DNA from 4 places in the Methylobacterium phyllosphaerae genome. Region 1 is predicted to be linked to each of the others. Evidence: riboswitches for the same ligand, from Rfam matches in the RefSeq annotation. Region 1 holds a riboswitch; each other region holds the start of a gene.
What was found. A riboswitch is a leader RNA that binds a small molecule or an ion and turns the genes downstream of it on or off. The one in region 1 is predicted to bind cobalamin.
Positions count from the first base shown of each region.

Region 1 (4,415 bases):
TGCGTCTCGGCCTCCGCCCGATCGATCGCGAGACCGGCGAGGGTCGCGAAGTAACGGAGATTCTCCAATCCCGATTGCCCCGGATACAGGGCCACATGCTCCGGGATGTAGGCGGTGCGCGCCCGGGCAGCGATGGGATCCGTCCCTGCATCGATCCCGCAGACCCGGACCTCCCCCGCATCGGCCTTCAGGAAGCCGAGGATGAGGTTGATCGTGGTGGTCTTTCCGGCACCGTTGGGACCGAGCAGGGCATAGACCTCACCCGCGCGCAGGGTGAGGTCGAGACCGCTGAGGGCGGTCCTGCCTCCGAACTGCTTGACGACGCGGCCGAGCGCCAACACCGGCTCAACCGCCATCAGAACCGCACTGTCACGGAGCCCGTGATGCGACGAGGCGAGCCCGGATAGACGCGGAATACGTTCAGTGAACTCTCGTAGTAATCGGTGTCGAATATATTCTCGATGTTGAGCGCCACGCGGGCGTTCCCGAATTTGTAATAGGCCAGCGCATCGACCGCGATGAAGCCCGGCAGGGTGAAGCCGGACCCCGCCGCGTCGCCCGCCCGCTCGCCCACGCCGCGCACGCCGCCGCCGATCCCGAAGCCGCGCCACGCGCCCGCTGGCTCGTAGACCGCGAGCAGGCTGCCGGAGTGGCGGGGCACGTTGACCAGGGGGGCGCCGACCGGAAGGACGTTGTCCTTGGTGACCCGGGCATCGGCATAGACGTAGCCGGCCAGGAGCTTCAGTTCCGGCGTGATCTGTCCCTGGGCCGTCAGCTCGAAGCCCTGGCTGCGCACGGCGCCGGCCGCGAGGGAGAAGCCGGTATTCGCCGGGTCGGGCGTGAGCACGTTCTCCCGCTCCACACGGAAGGCGGCGGCGGTGAGGAGCAAATTGCCGCCGAACAATTCGGACTTGGCACCGACCTCGTAGCCGAGGCCGGTCTCGGGCGGCAGCGCCGTGCCGCGCGTGACGGCGGCGGCGTCGGTGCCGATATTCGGTCGGAAGCTCGTGCCGACATTGGTGTAGAAGGCGAGTTCCGGGATCGGCCGGTAGACGAGGCCCGCCCGGGGCGAGGCCGCGACCCGTGACTGGTCCACTTGGCTGCGCACCACGCGCTCGCGGAAGCTCTGCTCGAAGATGTCGAGCCGAAGGCCGATCAGCGCCCGCCATTCCGGGCTCAGGACGATCTCGTCCTGCGCATAGAGGCCGGTATTGGTGATGCGCTCGAGATTGTTGCGTGGGATGGTGATCGGCGGCAGCGCCTGTCCGTAGACCGGCGAATAGATGTCGAGGGCGAAGGGGCTCGTGCGGAAGTTCGAGCGCAGATAGACCGTCCGGCTGTCGGTGCTCTCCCGGTCCATGCCGAGGAGGAGCGTGTGGCCGATGCCGCCCGTGTCGAACCGCCCGATCAGGTCGGCCTGACCGACCGCCACGTCCCAGCGATAGTCGCGCACGTTGCGGTCGCGAAAGACGGTGCGGTTGTTGGCGGCGATTCCGCGGATTTCCGCCGATTCCCCTTCCAGATCGCCGGTGTTGAAGTAAGCGGCGAGCCGCATCTGCCAGTTCTCATCGAAGCGATGATCGACGCGGACCTGCAGCGAATTGTTGTTCTGGTAGGTGCTCTGACCGGGCTCGCCGAGGAACCGCGAGAGCGGCAGGAAGCCGAGCTGGCGGTTGAGCGCGATCACGCCGCGGTCGAAGACGATGCGGTTCTTCACGAACTCGGTCTCGACCGTGACGCGTGTGTCCGGCGTGACCTGCCAACTCACCACTGGAGCCACGAGCAGCCGGTCGCTGTCCACGAAGTCGCGGAAGCTGCCGGCCCCCTGTGCGGCGAGATTGAAGCGATAGAGGACCGTCCCGTCCGCGTTCAGGGCACCGCCGGCATCGATGGTACCGCGGGTCAGACCGAACGAATCGACCTGATTGCCGAACTCGACGAACCGTTCGGCGGTGGGTTGCTTGGTGATGAGGTTGACGAGCCCGCCGGGATCGCTGCGTCCCAACAGGGCCGCCCCCGGTCCCTTGAGCACCTCGATGCGTTCGATGTTCTGCGCGTCGGGCGGAGGCGGGGTCCCGCGATTGAGGGGGAAACCGTTCTTGTAGATCTCCGAGGTCGTCACACCACGGATGGCGTAACTGAAGATCGAAAGCCCCCCGAAATTGTTCTGCTGGGCGACGCCGGGCAGATAGTTGAACGCCCGGTCTACGCGGGTGGCGGCGAGGTCGGTGATCGTCTCCCGCGGCGCCACGGAGACGGCCACCGGCACGTCGATCTGCGGAGTGGCGGTGCGCGTGGCGCTGACGGCCGTGCCCGCTCCGTATCCCGGCGTCGGGCCGATCAGGCCGATGGTGCCGCGCCCGGAGGCCGTCGTGCGGCCGGCACCCTCCCCGACCTGCTCGACCGAGAGTTCCTCCAACGTCACGCTCTCCTGCGCCCGCACGTCCTCGATCGGAAGCCCGGCCGAGAGGACAGCGGCGAGCGCCAGCCGCCGACCGCGATGCGGAGTCCGCGGACGACGCGCTGATGGCGCTGAAAACCGCGCAGGCTCGCCGAGAGACGGACGTTCGGAGGTCGCCACCACACACTCGCTGTTGCCGGGTGGAGGCCACGGGGATACGGGCAGCGTCGCCCACGAGACGGCGACACCGCGCGCTCCGCCGGGGCACCCCGCCCGAGGGACGTCATCGTGCCGAAGGCAGGTCTCCTGGCTCACGGGTCAAAGCGCCCGCCGGACCTTCCCAGTGCAAGCACCAGTGGTCATCGGTAGCAGGCGCTCGCCGCTCACAGTTGCGGGGGCAGCTTCGGATTCGCTCCGAAAAGCGCACCGAATTCCCGTCTTAGCTCCGGGCCGGGACCCGAAGAACCTTGGCTGGACGATATTCGCCACCGGCGCGCATCCGGTCAACGGGCCTGACAAACTTTGTAACAGTGTTACGTTACGTGTGGCGCTATGGACACAGTCCGATCCCCGATGGAATGCACGGCTCTCACGTTGCGGTGATGGACCGGATTGGGCTCGGACGACGCGGGTCCGAATGAGATCGGCGGGCCGATGGCGGCTGGATATGCGCTATGCTGAACCGAACGGACGAGCGGTCATCGACGCCTTGTTTCATGCGCCGCTGGGCGCCGAGCGTCTCAGCTGAATGGAAATCCGATGGAACGCTCTTGGCATCGTGTTGCTGACTGCGGAACGCGCGGCCCGAGCTCATGACCCGGCATACGGTCCTTCGGTGACCCGCTCCATCTCAGGGCCGGCCTTGCCGTCCAGCCTTGGATCGCGGCATGCGTCATCGCCGTGGTCGCGGTGGCCCCGTGCCAAAACTTCTCGTTCGGCGCGAACCCGATACCCTGACAGGCTGGCTTTGCACCGGGCAGATGCTCTCGATCGGTTCGGTTCTAAGCCAGCCGGTCAAGTCAGTCATGCATTTGCGGTCGCTCGATCGCCCCTACATCTTCCGCTCGCGATGGATACGCTTCTTCTTCGGAAGTGCCTTGTGACGGCCGATGGTGACCCTGGCTTCCGACACCGTCGGTCCGGCCAGCGCCTTGCCCGGTGTGGGGCCAGCGGCCGTCGCGTCCGCGAACGTCGCGAAGGTCAACAGGGGTAAGGCGGCCAGCGCCGCGCGAAGAGCCCGGATCGTGTGCATTAGCGTTCACTCCTCTGTCTGTGGGCGCCGGGCCGTTTCCGGGGCCGGCCGGATGCGACGAGCGGTCTTCGGTGTGAAGGCGCTCCCCCGGAATCGAGCCGGTCCGACTGCGAAGTGCCGCGCCGATCATGCGCGTGAACCGGTTTGAAGAGGCTTGGGCAGAGACCCATTTAGTCTGACAAGATATCGTCGATCTGCGACGCGCAAGACTGATAAATGGAACACATGCCGCATTTATACCAAATAAATATAAGTTTTAAATCAATATAGGCGCCGTGATCTTGATCAAGTTCAGCAAGCTCTGTCATGCGCGACGGGGCGTTCCGGCTGCGTCAGACGCCTTCGAGCAGTCGGTCGAGGTCGAAGGACGGACGCCGGCCCAGATCCGGCCCATGATCGGTCAGGAACGTCGCGGCGCTCCGGCGTCCCTCATCCCGAAGCATCGTCAGGAATGCCCATTCCGCATTGAGCTTCGAGGACGAGCCCAGCTCGGCGACAACGTCGCTGGCGATGCGGTGCATGCGCATGGCCGCCCATCGTGCGCACTCGGAATTGTCCGTGGGCGCGACCTGCCGCAGCAAGGCCATCATCCGCAGTTCCTTGAGCAGGACCGCGTTGAAGGAGATCTCGTTGAGCCGGTTGAGGATCTCCCGGGCCGAGGTCGGCGCTTGCCTGCGCTCGACCGGATTGACCTGCACGATGATCGTATCGCGCGACTCGCATTCGCGGACCAGGGGGGTGATCGTCGGGTTTCCGGAATAG
Region 1 covers NZ_CP015367.1:5,600,688-5,605,102, reverse strand. Annotated here, with positions in the region: gene MCBMB27_RS25650 (ABC transporter ATP-binding protein) at 1-356, opposite strand, end outside; gene MCBMB27_RS25645 (TonB-dependent siderophore receptor) at 356-2,443, opposite strand; cobalamin riboswitch at 2,680-2,886, opposite strand; gene MCBMB27_RS25640 (hypothetical protein) at 3,453-3,653, opposite strand; gene MCBMB27_RS25635 (patatin-like phospholipase family protein) at 3,986-4,415, opposite strand, start outside.

Region 2 (4,415 bases), 2.9 Mb from region 1:
AGCAGCAGGGCCAGCGGATGGGCGGGCGACGGCGCGCCGTCGAGCGGGGTCGCCGTTTCAGCCGCGGCAATGGCTGTTTCGAGGGGGAGAGCGCCGCAACCCGGACACCAGGGAAAGCCGCGGGGCAGGGGCTGCGGAGGCTCGACCGCCCCCTCGGCGCCTAGCCGGATGGCCAGGGATCGCAGCATGCGCCGGAGATTGCCGGGACCGCCGGCACGGAAATAGGCGTCGAGTTCCCCGGCGAGGGCGGGATCGGTGGAGAACGGCGCGAGACGGGGGTCCGGCCGGTCGTCGCCCGGCAGGACCGCGAGCACGACGCCGTGCGCCCGCGCGGTTTCGGCGCAGCGCTCGATCCCGTAGCGCCAGTAATCCAGTCCGCCCAGACAACGGATCACCACGACCTTGGCGTGCGCCACGACGCGTTCGACGTAGAGGTCGACCGACAGCGGATGCCGCAGTTTGGCGAGCTTCGCGAGCCGGAGACTCGGCAGACCGGGCTCTGCGGCGTGGGCCTGACCGACCGCCGCGAGGTCGCTGTCGGTGAACGACAGCACAACCAGATCGCCGGGCTCCTGCCCGAGATCCACCGCCGCCTCACCCTCGTCGAGCGAGACGGTATCGATGCGCACGAGATGCATCGACGGCCCCTAAACCGCGGCCGCGCGCACCGGCGCGCCGCCGTCAGCCGCGCAGGCGCGCGCGGCGGCCGTCATCCCGCGAGGGCCGCAGCGACGGCGCGCTGGTCGAACCCCTTGAGGCCGATCACCACGAGGTTGCCGTCCCGGGCCTCCCCGGACTTCCACGGCCGGTCGAAATGGTGGGCCACGCGCCGGCCGACCCCCTGCACCACGAGGCGCATCGCCTTGCCCTCGACCTCGGCGAAACCCTTGATCCGCAGGACGCCCGGGATCTCGGCTGCCTTCTCGACCCGGGCCGCCAGATCGCCCGCCGTGATCGCGGGGCGGACGGGCAGCGCCACGGTCTCGAAGTCGTCGTGGTCGTGATCCTCGCCCTCGCCGTGATGCGACGGACGGGAATCGAGATCGTCCTCGGCGGCCGCCGCGAGACCGAGCAGCACCCGCGGGTCGATGACGCCGTTCTCGGTCTCCACCACCTTCACGGCCCGGGGCAGGTGGCCTTCCACCTCGGCACGCACCCGAGCGCGGGTCGGGGCATCGATGAGGTCGGCCTTGTTGAGGACCACGAGGTCGGCGCAGAGGAGTTGGTCCTCGAAGACCTCTTCCAGCGGATTGTCGTGATCGACCGATTGGTCCGCGGCCCGCTGGGCGGCCAGTGCCTCCGGATCGTCCGCGAAGACGCCGGCGGCGACGGCCGGGCCGTCGACCACTGCGACGACCCCGTCGACGGTGACCCGCGAGCGGATCGCCGGCCACTGGAACGCCTGAACCAACGGCTTCGGCAGCGCGAGGCCCGAGGTCTCGATCAGGATGTGCTCCGGCGGCTCGGCGCGGCCGAGGAGAGTCTCCAGCGCCGGAACGAAATCGTCCGCGACCGTGCAGCAGATGCAGCCATTCGGCAGCTCGACGATAGCCTCTTCGGTGCAGCCTTCGACCCCGCAGGCGGCGAGGAAGGACTTGTCGAAGCCGACGTCGCCGAACTCGTTGACCAGGATGGCGAGGCGGCGCCCCCTGGCGTTCTCGACCACGTGGCGGACCAGTGTCGTCTTGCCGGCTCCGAGGAAGCCCGTGACGATGGTGCAGGGGATTTTGTTCACGATGGTCATTCCGCGGCCTCCAGGGTGCCGGCGGGGAGCGGGCGGGGTTCAGGGAACGGGGGGATGCGGGCGATCACGCCCTTGCGGAAGGCCTCCGGACGCTCGCGCCAGGGCACGATGCCGTCCGAGGTCGCCGCATAGGCCGCGAGCCCGGCGAGGATGGTCTCCGCCGAGGCGGCCGGATCCATGTCGCCGTAGACGTAGGTCCAGCGGTCGGCCGAGGCGACCGCCACGGTGCAGGGCCGCTTGCAGACCGACAGGCATTCCACCGCCTCGACCCGCAGGTCCGGGGTGCCGGCGCTCCGGGCCTGCAGCGCCTCCAGAAGGCGTGCTCCGGCGCGCGGTCCATCCGGATCGTCATCCGGACGGCGGCAGGTCATGCAGACGTACAGGACGGTCTCAGGCACGGGCCGTTCCCCGTTGCGTGTCGCGGGAAAACGCCTGCCACGCCCAGCCGAGCCCCAACCCGATCAGGATCCAGAAGACGAAGCTGATCGCCAGCGACCGGGCGGCGAACTGTGCGGCCAGCGCGGCCGGAAGCTCCGACGCGGCCTCCGGTGCCTGCGGGGCGCCGACGACGTGGGGGGTTATGATCAGGACGAGGCCACCCAGGATCGTGATCAGAGCACGGCGGATCGTGATCAGGTAGAGCCCCATTCCGGTCGCCGCCGCGGTCATCACCCACCAAGCCTGCCGCGCGGCCAGCGGTGCAGCGGCGCTGCCGGGCAGTTCCGGCGGCAGGCCGAGGCCCGGCGCGAGGGCGACGCTGGCGAAGCCCGCCACCGCGAAGGCGAGACCGACCTGCGGCGTCGGCTCGCGGCCGCAGGCGATCATCACCGCGCCGAGCAGCAGGGCGTAGCCGACGCCGCCGACGAGGGTCGCAAGACCGGTGAAGGCCATCCGCGGCAGTCCGGGGCCGGGCTGCCATTCCGGTGCCGCGGCGGGTGCGGCGTGGTCATGCCCGGCATGGGCGAGCACGATCGGAAGGGCCTTCGCGGCCTGATGCGAGGGTTCCTGCTGCTCGTAGCGCTCGGCCGCGACGATCAGCGGCGAGGTCAGCGTGAGTTCGAGGCCCGTCACAACGGCAGCCGCGAAGAAGCCGGCGGCCAGGGCCGCCGACAGAAGCCGAATGATCATCCCTGCGCCGAGGGCGTCAGTGACAGGGGAAGTTCTGGGTATGGCGGAAGTCGTGCGCCGCGTTGTGGAACGCGATCGCCGGCGAGAAACCCGCCATGAACAGCAGGCCGAGGCCCAGCATGGCCGCGAGCGCGACGGCGACCGGACGCTCCGACGAGCGGGTACCGGCGGCGACGGGGGCGAGGGTCTGAGCGGTCATCGTCGAGTGTCTCCAGCCGCCCCACCGGCGGCATTGCGGGATCCTGTTGCGACGGCAGGTCTCCTGGCTCGCGGCTCGGCGCGCCCACCGCCTTCCCGGATCGCTCCGGTGGCGCTTGGCAGGCGCTCGCCGCTCACAGTTGCGGGGGCAGCCGCGGAATCGGGGCGAAACCCCTCACCGCATTCCCTTTTCACCCCGTTGCCGGGGCACCGTCACCGGCACGTTGTAGACGCATGCCGGCGACGACACAACGGAGCGGCGCCAGATCCGTTCGGATTCCCGTGCGTCCCTTCGCAGGTGGCCGGGCTTGACGTCCGCGCCCCGATGCGGGCACCGCCGCACCGGATGCCCGGCCGGCCCGGCATGGGCGCCTCCGCTCAGTTCTCGGAGACCCGATGGCCCTCGCAGACGATCCGAGCCCGGTCCTCGTCGATCTCGCCACCGGCCGCGCCCCCCGGATCGTACAGGACGAAGGCACCGCCTGGCTCGAGATCGATCTGGACGGTCGCTTTCCGATCCGCGCCATCGCGCTGCGACCCGTACAGGATGCTGTCGCGCCCGAGGTCGGCGATGTGGCCGTCGAGGTCTCGCAGGACGGCGTCACGTGGTCCGCGCCCGACATCGTCGGCTGGACCGCCAAGCCGGGCGCCCTCGTGGCCGCCATCGGCGCCGACGAGCGGGCCTGGGCGCGTCTCGTGCGGATCGCGGTGCCGGATCCGGCGCTCGTCGCAGGCGTCGACATCCGCGCCGATGAAGCCGCCATCGACCTCATCGCCCTGCGGGCGCTGCTCGGGCTCGACATCACGCTCCTGAACGAGAAGCCCGGCGCTAACGTCTACGTCACCTACAATCTCGAAGCCGCGCCTGGCCGCGCTAGCCGCAACCTCGTCGGCCTGTCGCTGTTCGAGAACGGCGCCTTCGGCAACTGCCTCGTGCAGTACATCATCGCGGTCTCGATCGCGAAGGCGCTCAACCTGAAATACATCAAGGTCCCGAAGGTCGACCGCAGCAAGGTGATCTTTCTGACCCAGAGGCTGACCTGCGACGGCATCACGTTCATTCCGCCGGACGAGCCGCTTCCGCCGGACGGCTACTTCCTGTCCGGCTTGTATTTCGATCCGACGCAGTTCGAGCGGGTGACGGCGCTGCAGGGCCCGATCGACTCGCGCGCGATCGTTCAGGATGTGATCCGGCCCCTGTTCAACGGCCTGCCGCGGACATTTGCGGCCAAGCCCGACGATCAGCTCCTGATCCATATCCGGTCGGGCGACATCTTCAGCACCTGGGTCGACCCGCACTATCCGCAGCCGCCCTTCGCCTTCTACCGGATGGTCATCGACCGGC
Region 2 covers NZ_CP015367.1:2,713,420-2,717,834, reverse strand. Annotated here, with positions in the region: gene cobN (cobaltochelatase subunit CobN) at 1-638, opposite strand, end outside; gene cobW (cobalamin biosynthesis protein CobW) at 710-1,744, opposite strand; gene MCBMB27_RS12160 (DUF1636 domain-containing protein) at 1,741-2,142, opposite strand; gene MCBMB27_RS12155 (CbtA family protein) at 2,135-2,872, opposite strand; gene MCBMB27_RS12150 (CbtB domain-containing protein) at 2,889-3,071, opposite strand; cobalamin riboswitch at 3,108-3,300, opposite strand; gene MCBMB27_RS12145 (discoidin domain-containing protein) at 3,467-4,415, shown strand, end outside.
Region 2: another riboswitch for cobalamin. It lies ahead of MCBMB27_RS12150 (CbtB domain-containing protein); the one in region 1 lies ahead of MCBMB27_RS25645 (TonB-dependent siderophore receptor).

Region 3 (4,415 bases), 1.8 Mb from region 1:
GGCACTCGGTGGGCTTATACGAGCCCGTGTGGACCGGACCGGTCCTTCAGAATTTTCCAGCGATGGTTAGACGTACCGCCGTAGGCTCGACCGGGTGAAACACGCGGTCGATCAGCCCCTCGGCGGGCTCGCCGGGCAACCGTGAAACATACGCGTAGGTGATCTGGTCAGACTTGCTGTTCGTCAAGTTCAGTACGTCCAGCGAGACGCTGATGCCGTTGTCGAAATTGTAGCCCACCCGGCCGTTGAACAGCGCGGTCGCCCGCGAGCGGATCGCGTTGTCCTCAATCAGCGGCCGGGGGCCGAAGTAGCGGAAGCGGAGTGATCCGAACCAGCCTAGCGGCTCGCCGAAGGTCACGCCCGCCGACGCGATGGTCGTCGGCGCTTCAGGAACCCGGTTGCCCACCGGGTCGTAGTCCGAGAAGCGAGCGTTCGTGATCGTCAGGTCGCCCTCCAGCGCGAGCCAGGGCGTCACCGCATACCGGTTGGTCCATTCCACGCCGAAGCGGCGGGTCGGGCGGCTCGGCTCCGTAGTGCCGGTATCGCCCTGGAACAGGTTCTCTGAGGCGAAATCGAGCCGGAACAGGGCGAGGCTCGTCTCCAGTCCGGCAATGGACCGGTTGCGCAGGCCGATCTCGTAGCCCGTGGAGGGCACGAGGAAGGGCGAGCGGGTCGTGTTGAACAGCGAGGAGGTCGGATCCACCGTGGCGGTCACGCCGCGCACATCGTTCGAGTGGAAGCCGCCGCCGTAGTTCACGAAGAGTTCGGTGTCGAACCACGGCCCGAGCGTCAGGCCGAGCTTTGGGTTGACGATGCCATCGCGCGCCTTGCCCGAATTGGCCGGCGTGTCCGAGGCGACGCTGGCGTAGTATCCGTCCGCGCGGAAACCGACGCTGGTGCGCAGCCAGTCGGTCCAGCGCACGCGGTTGTCGAAGTAGAAGGCTCCACTTGTCTCCAGCACCCGGTCGTCGAGCACGCCCGAGCGATACTGCCGGTTCGTTGTGTTGAACAGGCCGACGCGGATCGAGTCGGTGCGGGTCTGCACGCCGATCTCGTTTTCCATCGGCCTCCCGAACAGGTCGCCCTGGAAGATGTGCAGGGCCTCGCCGCCGCCGATGATGCGCTGATCGAGCTGGTGGAACTGATCGCCGTTCACCGGATCGTTGAGGAAGTAAGTGAAGTCGTTGAACAGGTTCAATTGGGATCGGATGACGTAGGCCGAGGCCCGCGTCACGCCCGTGTCGTCCGTTGCGCTGAACTTGCCCGAGAGCGAGAAGCGCGAGGTGTCGCCGCCATCGGTCGGGTTGATCGTGCCGTAGCGGCTGATCAGCCCCTCCGTCACAGCGCGCTCTGGGATCTGGTTGGTGGCGGTCCAGCGCGCCGCATAGGCCATGCCGGTGACCGAGAAGCCGTCGAGCGGCGTACCCTGGCTGTAGCGGGCCACGCCGTTGATCTTGCGCAGGGCGTCCGGGACCACCCACGGGCCGTCGTAGACCTGGGCTTCCCCCGCGAGGAGGAGGTTGCCCTCACCGAGTGGTACGGTAGCGATCGAGAGCGCGCGCTTGTAGCCGAAGCTGCCGATGGAGGTCAGGGCGACGTTTTCCGCGGTCGTGTCGAGATAGTCGATCCGCACGGAGCCCGCAGAGGCGAAGTCACCGTCGCGGACGAAATACGGACCCTTGTGGAATTCCACCGCGCCGACGAGTTCCGGGATCAGGAAGTTGATGTCGGCGTAGCCTTGTCCGTGGGCATGGGTTCGCAGGTTGAGCGGCATGCCGTCGAGGAACAGGGCTATGTCGGTGCCGTGGTCGAGGTTGAACCCGCGCAAGAAGAACTGATTGGCCTTGCCCTCGCCGGAGTGCTGCGTGACGATCAGGCCCGGCACCGACTCCAACACCTCGCCGGGGCGCGTCACCGGACGGCTGTTAAGCTGTGCGCCCGTGATGACACCCGAACTGGCGGAAGCCACGGGGGTGCTGATCCCACCGATCCCGGTCGTGCCCCCGACGTAGCCCGCGCTCGCGGCCGGACCGACGCGCGGCGATGCGGCTACGGCTGTGTCGGCGGTGACCGAGATCTCCTCCAGCGTCGTCTCGGTGGTCGCCGCACTCGGCGTGGAGCGGTCCTGAGCTGCGGCCGCCGACGCCAGGGCGGCGAGGCCGACGCCCGACCAGGTCGAGAGCATTCGGATGGTGGGACGACGGGACACGGGAGCCTCGGGCGACGGGAGTGGCACGTCACCGCGAATGAGGTCTCCACGCCCAGCGTCAGCCCGGCGCTTCGACACCCGTCAGGACACCCCGCCCGACGCGTTTCGCGTGTGACCACGACTGACGGCAGGTCTCCTGGCTCGCGGGTCACCGCCCTCGCACCGTCTTCCCGGATGAGGCACATCCAGTGACGCGGTGGTGCTGGGCTCGCCGCTTACAGTTGCGGGGGCAGCCGCGGCTTCAGGGCAAGCCCTTCACCGCGTTCCCTTTTGATCCCCGAAGGGAACCGTCGCTGTCACCATCGGTCGCCTTGTCAGGCCACGTCAAGCCATGAGGAAGATCGGCGACCGCGTGTGGCCTCGCTGTGACAGACGGGGTCCGTAACCTCGCCGTTATCGAACGGTCGCTTCCGCGCATCGAGCCAATTACCGCGTCACACCCATTGCCGAACTTGACCGGACGCGAAGCGACACGGTTTGGCTATAAGAGGCTTGATCACCTGTGGTTCGATCGCCCGATCTAAACCTCGATGGCGGCTCGGAGTTGCTCCGGTCCGAGTCCTGACACGTATACGGCAAGGCCGAGCGCGGCTTGGCGTGACCCATAAGCTCGGCGATAACGCTGCTGTTTACTGTTGTGGTGTGCGTAGAGGCCCGTTGGAGATAAGTTGCGAAGCATCGTCTGAAGCTATGGACATCGACCTGTTTGCTGGGCCCAAGCACCTTCTGGCAAAAGGTGGCAAATCGCTTCACCACGATCCAGCTTCGCTTCCCGTCCGGCCCCGCGGGCGTGAGACCCGAGCATACCCAGCCGTCTGACGAGCGTGCAACGCGCTGCTGCAAGATCGGCCTAGCTGATCCGTGAACTGGTACGACGCGCCGGGCATTCTCCGTTTTCCGTGGGAGATGCGGAACGCTCGCCCCTCTGTGCGCATGTCGGCGGTGCGAAGCTGGCAAAGCTCGCTGATGCGGCAGCCGGTCAGTAAGCCGACCCGCATGAGGTCGAACAGCACCGTCCCCTACCGCTGGCCCATGATCGCCACAGGATCAGCCGTGAGGAGCGTGACAAGCTCATCAGCGGTGTCGGCGCGCTTCGATGGCTCCTGCCTCGATCCGTTCGCGAAGCTACCCTGGCCCTGCCACGGATTGTCGGCGACAAAGCCACGCTTGATGAGCCGCTGCCACATCGAAGAGAGCGCCGCGATCTGTCGATGGACCATGGCCTGAGACGCCCGACTCCGCAGGAGCACGTCGCTGACGAACTCACCCGCGGTGCGTCGATCCACGCCGCGGACGGCATAGTTTGACGGCTGAGTTTGTGCGAACTCCCGGACGGCAAGGGCGTGCTGCATCCGAGATTGCTTGGTCTGGACCCATCGATCTCCTTCAACCAGCGCTCCAGCGTCGTGAGCATTGTGGTCTGGCGCGATGAGCCCCCTGGATGAGCATGATCGCGGCCATCCTTTCGGGTTGTCTTTTGGGGAGAGAATGAGGCGTTGGGTCCGGGCACTCGCGCCCGGTATCGTCGCGGGACCGTCCTGAACCGGTCAGGGCCGCCGCCCGGGCGGGCTGCCAACCCTCCGAAACGGTCTGCGCACCGATCCAGTCCCAGAGCAGCGCCAGCGCGATCCACCGTCGCTGCCGCGCAACAGCCTCGGTGCTCGTGTCGAGAGCCCGGACGAGATGGGTCTGTCCGACCGTGGAGACGAGATGGGCTGGCACCCTGAGTCGCACGGACCAGCGCCCACGACGGCATTGCAGGTGGTCGGCGCGCCGCACCTTTGGCCTCATCCCGTACGGCTACGATGACGCTGTGTCACCAAAGCTGGCCGGACGAAGCGATAAAAGCGCTGCTTTTACAACATCTTAGGGCTAAATGGCGGAGACGGAGGGATTCGAACCCTCGATACCCATTTCTGGGTATGCTCATTTAGCAAACGAGTGCCTTCAGCCGCTCGGCCACGTCTCCGGCGCTCTGGCTCTAGAAGGTCGGATCCGGCGGGTCAACCCGATCCTGGCGGGCGGCGGCCACGCGGCGGCGCTCGACATGCTTCGCGACGCGCAGATGCCGCGAGATCGCGTAGTTCATCGCCGTCAGGAAGCCGTAGGTGCCGCGCACGAAGTGGCGGCGCCCGAGATAGGCCTTCAGGAAGTTGCCCGGCAGTTCCACGAACACCCGCCAGGTCGGGATCACCACGCCCCGCGT
Region 3 covers NZ_CP015367.1:3,789,095-3,793,509, reverse strand. Annotated here, with positions in the region: gene MCBMB27_RS17330 (TonB-dependent receptor) at 47-2,185, opposite strand; cobalamin riboswitch at 2,319-2,516, opposite strand; gene MCBMB27_RS17320 (hypothetical protein) at 3,229-3,561, opposite strand; gene MCBMB27_RS30995 (DUF6538 domain-containing protein) at 3,596-4,000, opposite strand; tRNA gene MCBMB27_RS17315 (tRNA-Ser) at 4,087-4,178, opposite strand; gene MCBMB27_RS17310 (glycosyltransferase family 2 protein) at 4,191-4,415, opposite strand, start outside.
Region 3: another riboswitch for cobalamin. It lies ahead of MCBMB27_RS17330 (TonB-dependent receptor); the one in region 1 lies ahead of MCBMB27_RS25645 (TonB-dependent siderophore receptor).

Region 4 (4,415 bases), 400 kb from region 1:
ATTTGGTTAAGCGGGCGTCACGCAAGCGATGAGACGCTTGATCGCACCCGCCACAACTTTGCCGCCCCGTATAACAACCAATAGTAGCAATCTAGTGAATGTGGAGGGCAAGCTTCATCTTCGGGTAGATGCCGCACTGGATGACGAACTCGCTGGGCTCCCTGAGGATCAGGCTCGCCAGGTTGCTCGTTCCACCATGCCGGTCGGAAGTGTCATGACAGTCGCTGGATGGCTGCTTTTGGGCGGCGCCGACGGTGGTCCGAGTGGCTGGGTTGGGTCGCTACCGGACTGTCCGCTCGGGGCGGTTTTCCGCCAGCCCGCTTTCGGGTGGCCATGCAGTAAGAGCGGACACTACCAACGCGCCCGTTCAAGACCCACTGCCGAAGGGGGGATGGACCGCTTCTGACGATCCTTCCTTACCATCTAGAAGTAAGCCCGGTTCCTTCGGCGAGCCGGTGCAGGTCGGCGAGGGTGTCGTCGGGCAGGGCCAAGCCCTCGGCGCGGTTCCGCGTTGCGTTGCGGGCCTCGATCTCGCCTGGATAGAAGACCTCATCGAACCCCTGCGCCAGCGGCACGCACTTCAAGTCAGCGATCAGTTGGTCCATGCGCGTGTTGAACTCCGCCAGCGGCTGGATCTGGGCGATGTCGATCGCGATCATCAACTGCCCCGCCCCGCTACGGTGCTCGGTCTGATAGGGGCCGGTCACCCGCGGCCCGAAGGCGCTGCCGGTGAGCACGCCCGAGAGCATGTCCATCATCAGCGCGATGGCGTAGCCCTTGTGCTGGGCCATCGGCAGGATGATCCCGTCGATGGCCGCCGCCGGGTCGGTCGTCGGCCTACCGGCCGCATCGAGGGCCCACCCCTCCGGGATCGGCTGGCCCTTCTGCTTGGCCAGGTAGACCTTGCCCCGCGCCACTCCGGTATTGGCGATGTCCAGCGCCATCGGCGCGTGCGAGCCGGCCGGGCAGGCCCAGGACCACGGGTTTGTGCCCACCGTCTTCTTGCGGCCCCCCCACGGTGCCATCGCCGGGCTGGCGTTGGTCGATAGGAACGCCACGCAACCTTCGCGCGCGGCCATCAGCGTAAAGTAAAGGGCCGTCCCGAAATGCCCGGAGTTGCGTAGGGCGACCGCGCTGACCCCGTGCGCCTTCGCCCGGCGGATCGCCTCCCGCATGGCATGGGCGGTGAGCACCTGCCCCATTCCGTCGTGACCGTCGATCACGGCGAGACCGCCGGCATCGACCACCGTCTCAGGGCGCGCGACCGGAGCGCAAACGCCCGCCTTCAGCCGCGCTGTATACCAGGAGAGCCGCATGACCCCGTGCGATTGGTGCCCCCATAAGTCGGCTTGGACTAGTGTGTCGGCGGCGAGCTGCGCATCGGGCTCCGGCATGCCGGCCGCAGCATAGACCGCGCTGGCGAAGTCCAGCAGCTTGTCGGCGGGAATGCGTGTGGCGCTTGCCATAAGTCGCTCCTGAAATCTCGGCGAGAGAAGCGAGTGTAAATGTCGGCTTTGGGGCAGCGGCCCGATGACGGCTTACCAACCCGAGCCGAAGTTGCCGGAGGGCTGACGGACGGCCGCTTCTGGGAAGTTGCGATGGCGGTCCAGGCGGCTGGATTGGGTCGTTAGGAGCTCGTCCGGTTTTCCGGCGAATCTGCTCCGAAGCGGACCAGCGGCTTTCGGCCACACACAGCCACGCCGACTGGCGTCTCTGAATGGCGGGGTTGAGTGGTTTCCGGCCAATCGGCTTTGAAGCATCAAACCCAAAGAGCGGTCGTTCGACCCATTGCAGGAGCTGGCCAAACGCCAAAGCCGGCGTCACGGCGGCGCTATTACGACGCTCGCGTTGACTCACGAGTTCGTGAGGCTGTAGCTGAGCAGTGACGGTTCCCCTCGGGGATCAAAAGGGAACGCGGTGAGGGTGACAGCCCGATGCCGTGGCTGCCCCCGCAACTGTAAGCGGTGAGTCCTTCACCACCATGTCACTGGGTCAAGCCCCGGGAAGACGGTGCGAGGGCGATGACCCGTGAGCCAGGAGACCTGCCGTCAGCCGTGGTCACACGCGAAACGCGTCGGGCGGGGTGTCCTGGCGGGTGTTGAAGCGCCGCCCGGTGAGGTAGGCGCCGAGGCCTCGTTCGCGGTGACGTGCCACAGCCGTCCCGAGGTCCCAGGCCCGTGTCCCGTCCCGCTCCGCAATGGTGGCTTCGCGCGTCCGTCGCGTCGCTCGCGCTCGCCCTCCAGGGGGTGACCCCAACCACCGCCCAGAGCCCACGAGCCGAGACCGCCCCGGCATCGGTCGTTCTCGACCCGCTCTCGGTCGAGGGTAGCTACACGGCCGCCCCCAAGTACCAGGTCAAGGACCTCTACAGTGGCACTAAGACGGTCACGCCGCGTCTCTCGCTGCCTCAGCAGGTCGACGTCGTGCCTCAAGAGGTCCTGCGGGACACCGCCGCCACGCGCGTCGAGCGCGCCCTCGACTACGTGCCGGGCGTCGGCAAGCAGAACGATTTCGGAGCCCAGAACCTCGCGCTCTACTCAGTGCGCGGCTTCGCCACCCAGGACATCTTCTTCAACGGCTTCAACATCGCCCGCGGATACAATGGCGCGCCGGACACCCAGAACGTGCAGTCCATCGAGGTGCTTAAAGGACCTAGCGGGGCACTTTATGGGCGCAGCGATCCGGGCGGCACCATCAACATCCTCACTAAGCAGCCCGTCGCCTTGCCCTTCGTCGAGATGGGCACGCTGTTCGGAAGTTTCGGCACGGCGCGCACCACCGTCGACGCCGGCGGACCGCTGAACGAGGAGGGCACCGTCCTCTACCGGTTCAACGGCGCGCTCGCCCGGCAGGACAGCTTTCGCGATTTCGTCGACGGCGACCGCGTCCTGGTCGCGCCCGTGGTGAGTTGGTTGATCAGCCCAGATACCAAGCTCACCGTCGAGGCGCAGTACCTTCGCAACCGTCAGACCTTCGACCGCGGGACGGTCGCGGTGAACAACCGCCTGGGCCTCGTCCCGCGCTCGCGATTCTTCGGTGAGCCGGGCGACGACTCGGTGTCAGAAGCCGGGATCCTGCAGATCCGCCTGGATCACGCCTTCAATGCCGACTGGCAGCTCAGGGTTGCCGGCCACTTCAACACCGGCAGCCTGACCGGCCTGCAGACCGGCGCGACCGGCCTCCTCGACGACGGCCGCACCCTGCTGCGCGAGTTCCGCCGGCACGACTTTACCTGGGGCGTGGCCATCGGTCAGGCCGAACTCGTCGGGCACTTCGCCACCGGGCCGTTCGCGCACACCGTGCTGCTCGGCCTTGAGCACGAGCGCTACAACAGCACCGAGAACCTGCTGCGCTCGACGCCGCGGCTCGACCCGTTCGCCATCGACCTGTTCAACCCGGTCTACGGCCAGCCGAAGCCGCCCATCACGCGGCGCTACAGCGCGAGCGAGAACGTCGGGAACACCGCCGTCTACGTGCAGGACCAGATCGCGCTTAGTCCGGAGTGGAAGCTGCTCCTCGGCAACCGGACCGACTTCTACAACCAGACCTTCCGCGACAAGGTCAGCAACGAGCGCACGGAGCAGGACCGGACCGGCTTTTCACCGCGTGCGGGTCTCGTCTACCAGCCGCTCTCCTTCCTCTCGTTCTACGGCAACGTGGCGGCCTCGTTCCGGCCCAATACCGGCTTCGACATCGCGACCCGCCCCTTCGCCCCCGAGACCGGCTTCGGCTACGAGGCCGGGGTCAAGCTCGACCTCTTCACGGGCTTGAGCGTGACGGGAGCGGCCTTCCACATCGAGAAGGAGAATGTCCTCACCACCGACCCGAGGGACTTCTTCTTCCAGATCGCCGCCGGGGCGGTGCGCAGCCAGGGCTTCGACTTGAGCTTCGTCGGACAGGTAACGCCGGAGTTTCGTGTGATCGGGGGCTACGCCTTTATCGACGCCGCCGTGACCCGCGACGAGGTCCTGAGGGTCGGCTCGCCGCTCCTCAACATCCCGCGCCACTCCGGCAGCCTGCTCGGCGTCTACGAGGTCCAGGCCGGCGACTGGAAGGGTTTTGGGTTCGGCGGAGGCGTCCGGGCCGTCGGCTCGCGTCTCGGGGACAGCGGCAACGAGCGGTTCCGGCTCCCGGGCTACGTGCTGACCGACGCCCTGGTCTACTACCGCTACGAGAACCTGCGCTTCGGGCTAAACGTCGATAACATCTTCGACGAGACCTACTACGAGCGCTCCTACAACGCCTTCTGGGTCGGCGTCGGCGAGCCCCGGCGGGTGATCGTCAGCATGACGGCGCGGTTCTGATGGGCGTGCATCCGGGCATTCTGGAGGCGACGGCAGAGGAATCGGCCAGGACCGGACGCATCGCCTTTATCGACGCCTTGCGCGGGCTGGTGATGGTGCTGATGCTCCTCG
Region 4 covers NZ_CP015367.1:5,997,006-6,001,420, reverse strand. Annotated here, with positions in the region: gene MCBMB27_RS27355 (Ldh family oxidoreductase) at 417-1,466, opposite strand; cobalamin riboswitch at 1,870-2,064, shown strand; gene MCBMB27_RS27350 (TonB-dependent siderophore receptor) at 2,178-4,304, shown strand; gene MCBMB27_RS27345 (acetyltransferase domain-containing protein) at 4,304-4,415, shown strand, end outside.
Region 4: another riboswitch for cobalamin. It lies ahead of MCBMB27_RS27350 (TonB-dependent siderophore receptor); the one in region 1 lies ahead of MCBMB27_RS25645 (TonB-dependent siderophore receptor).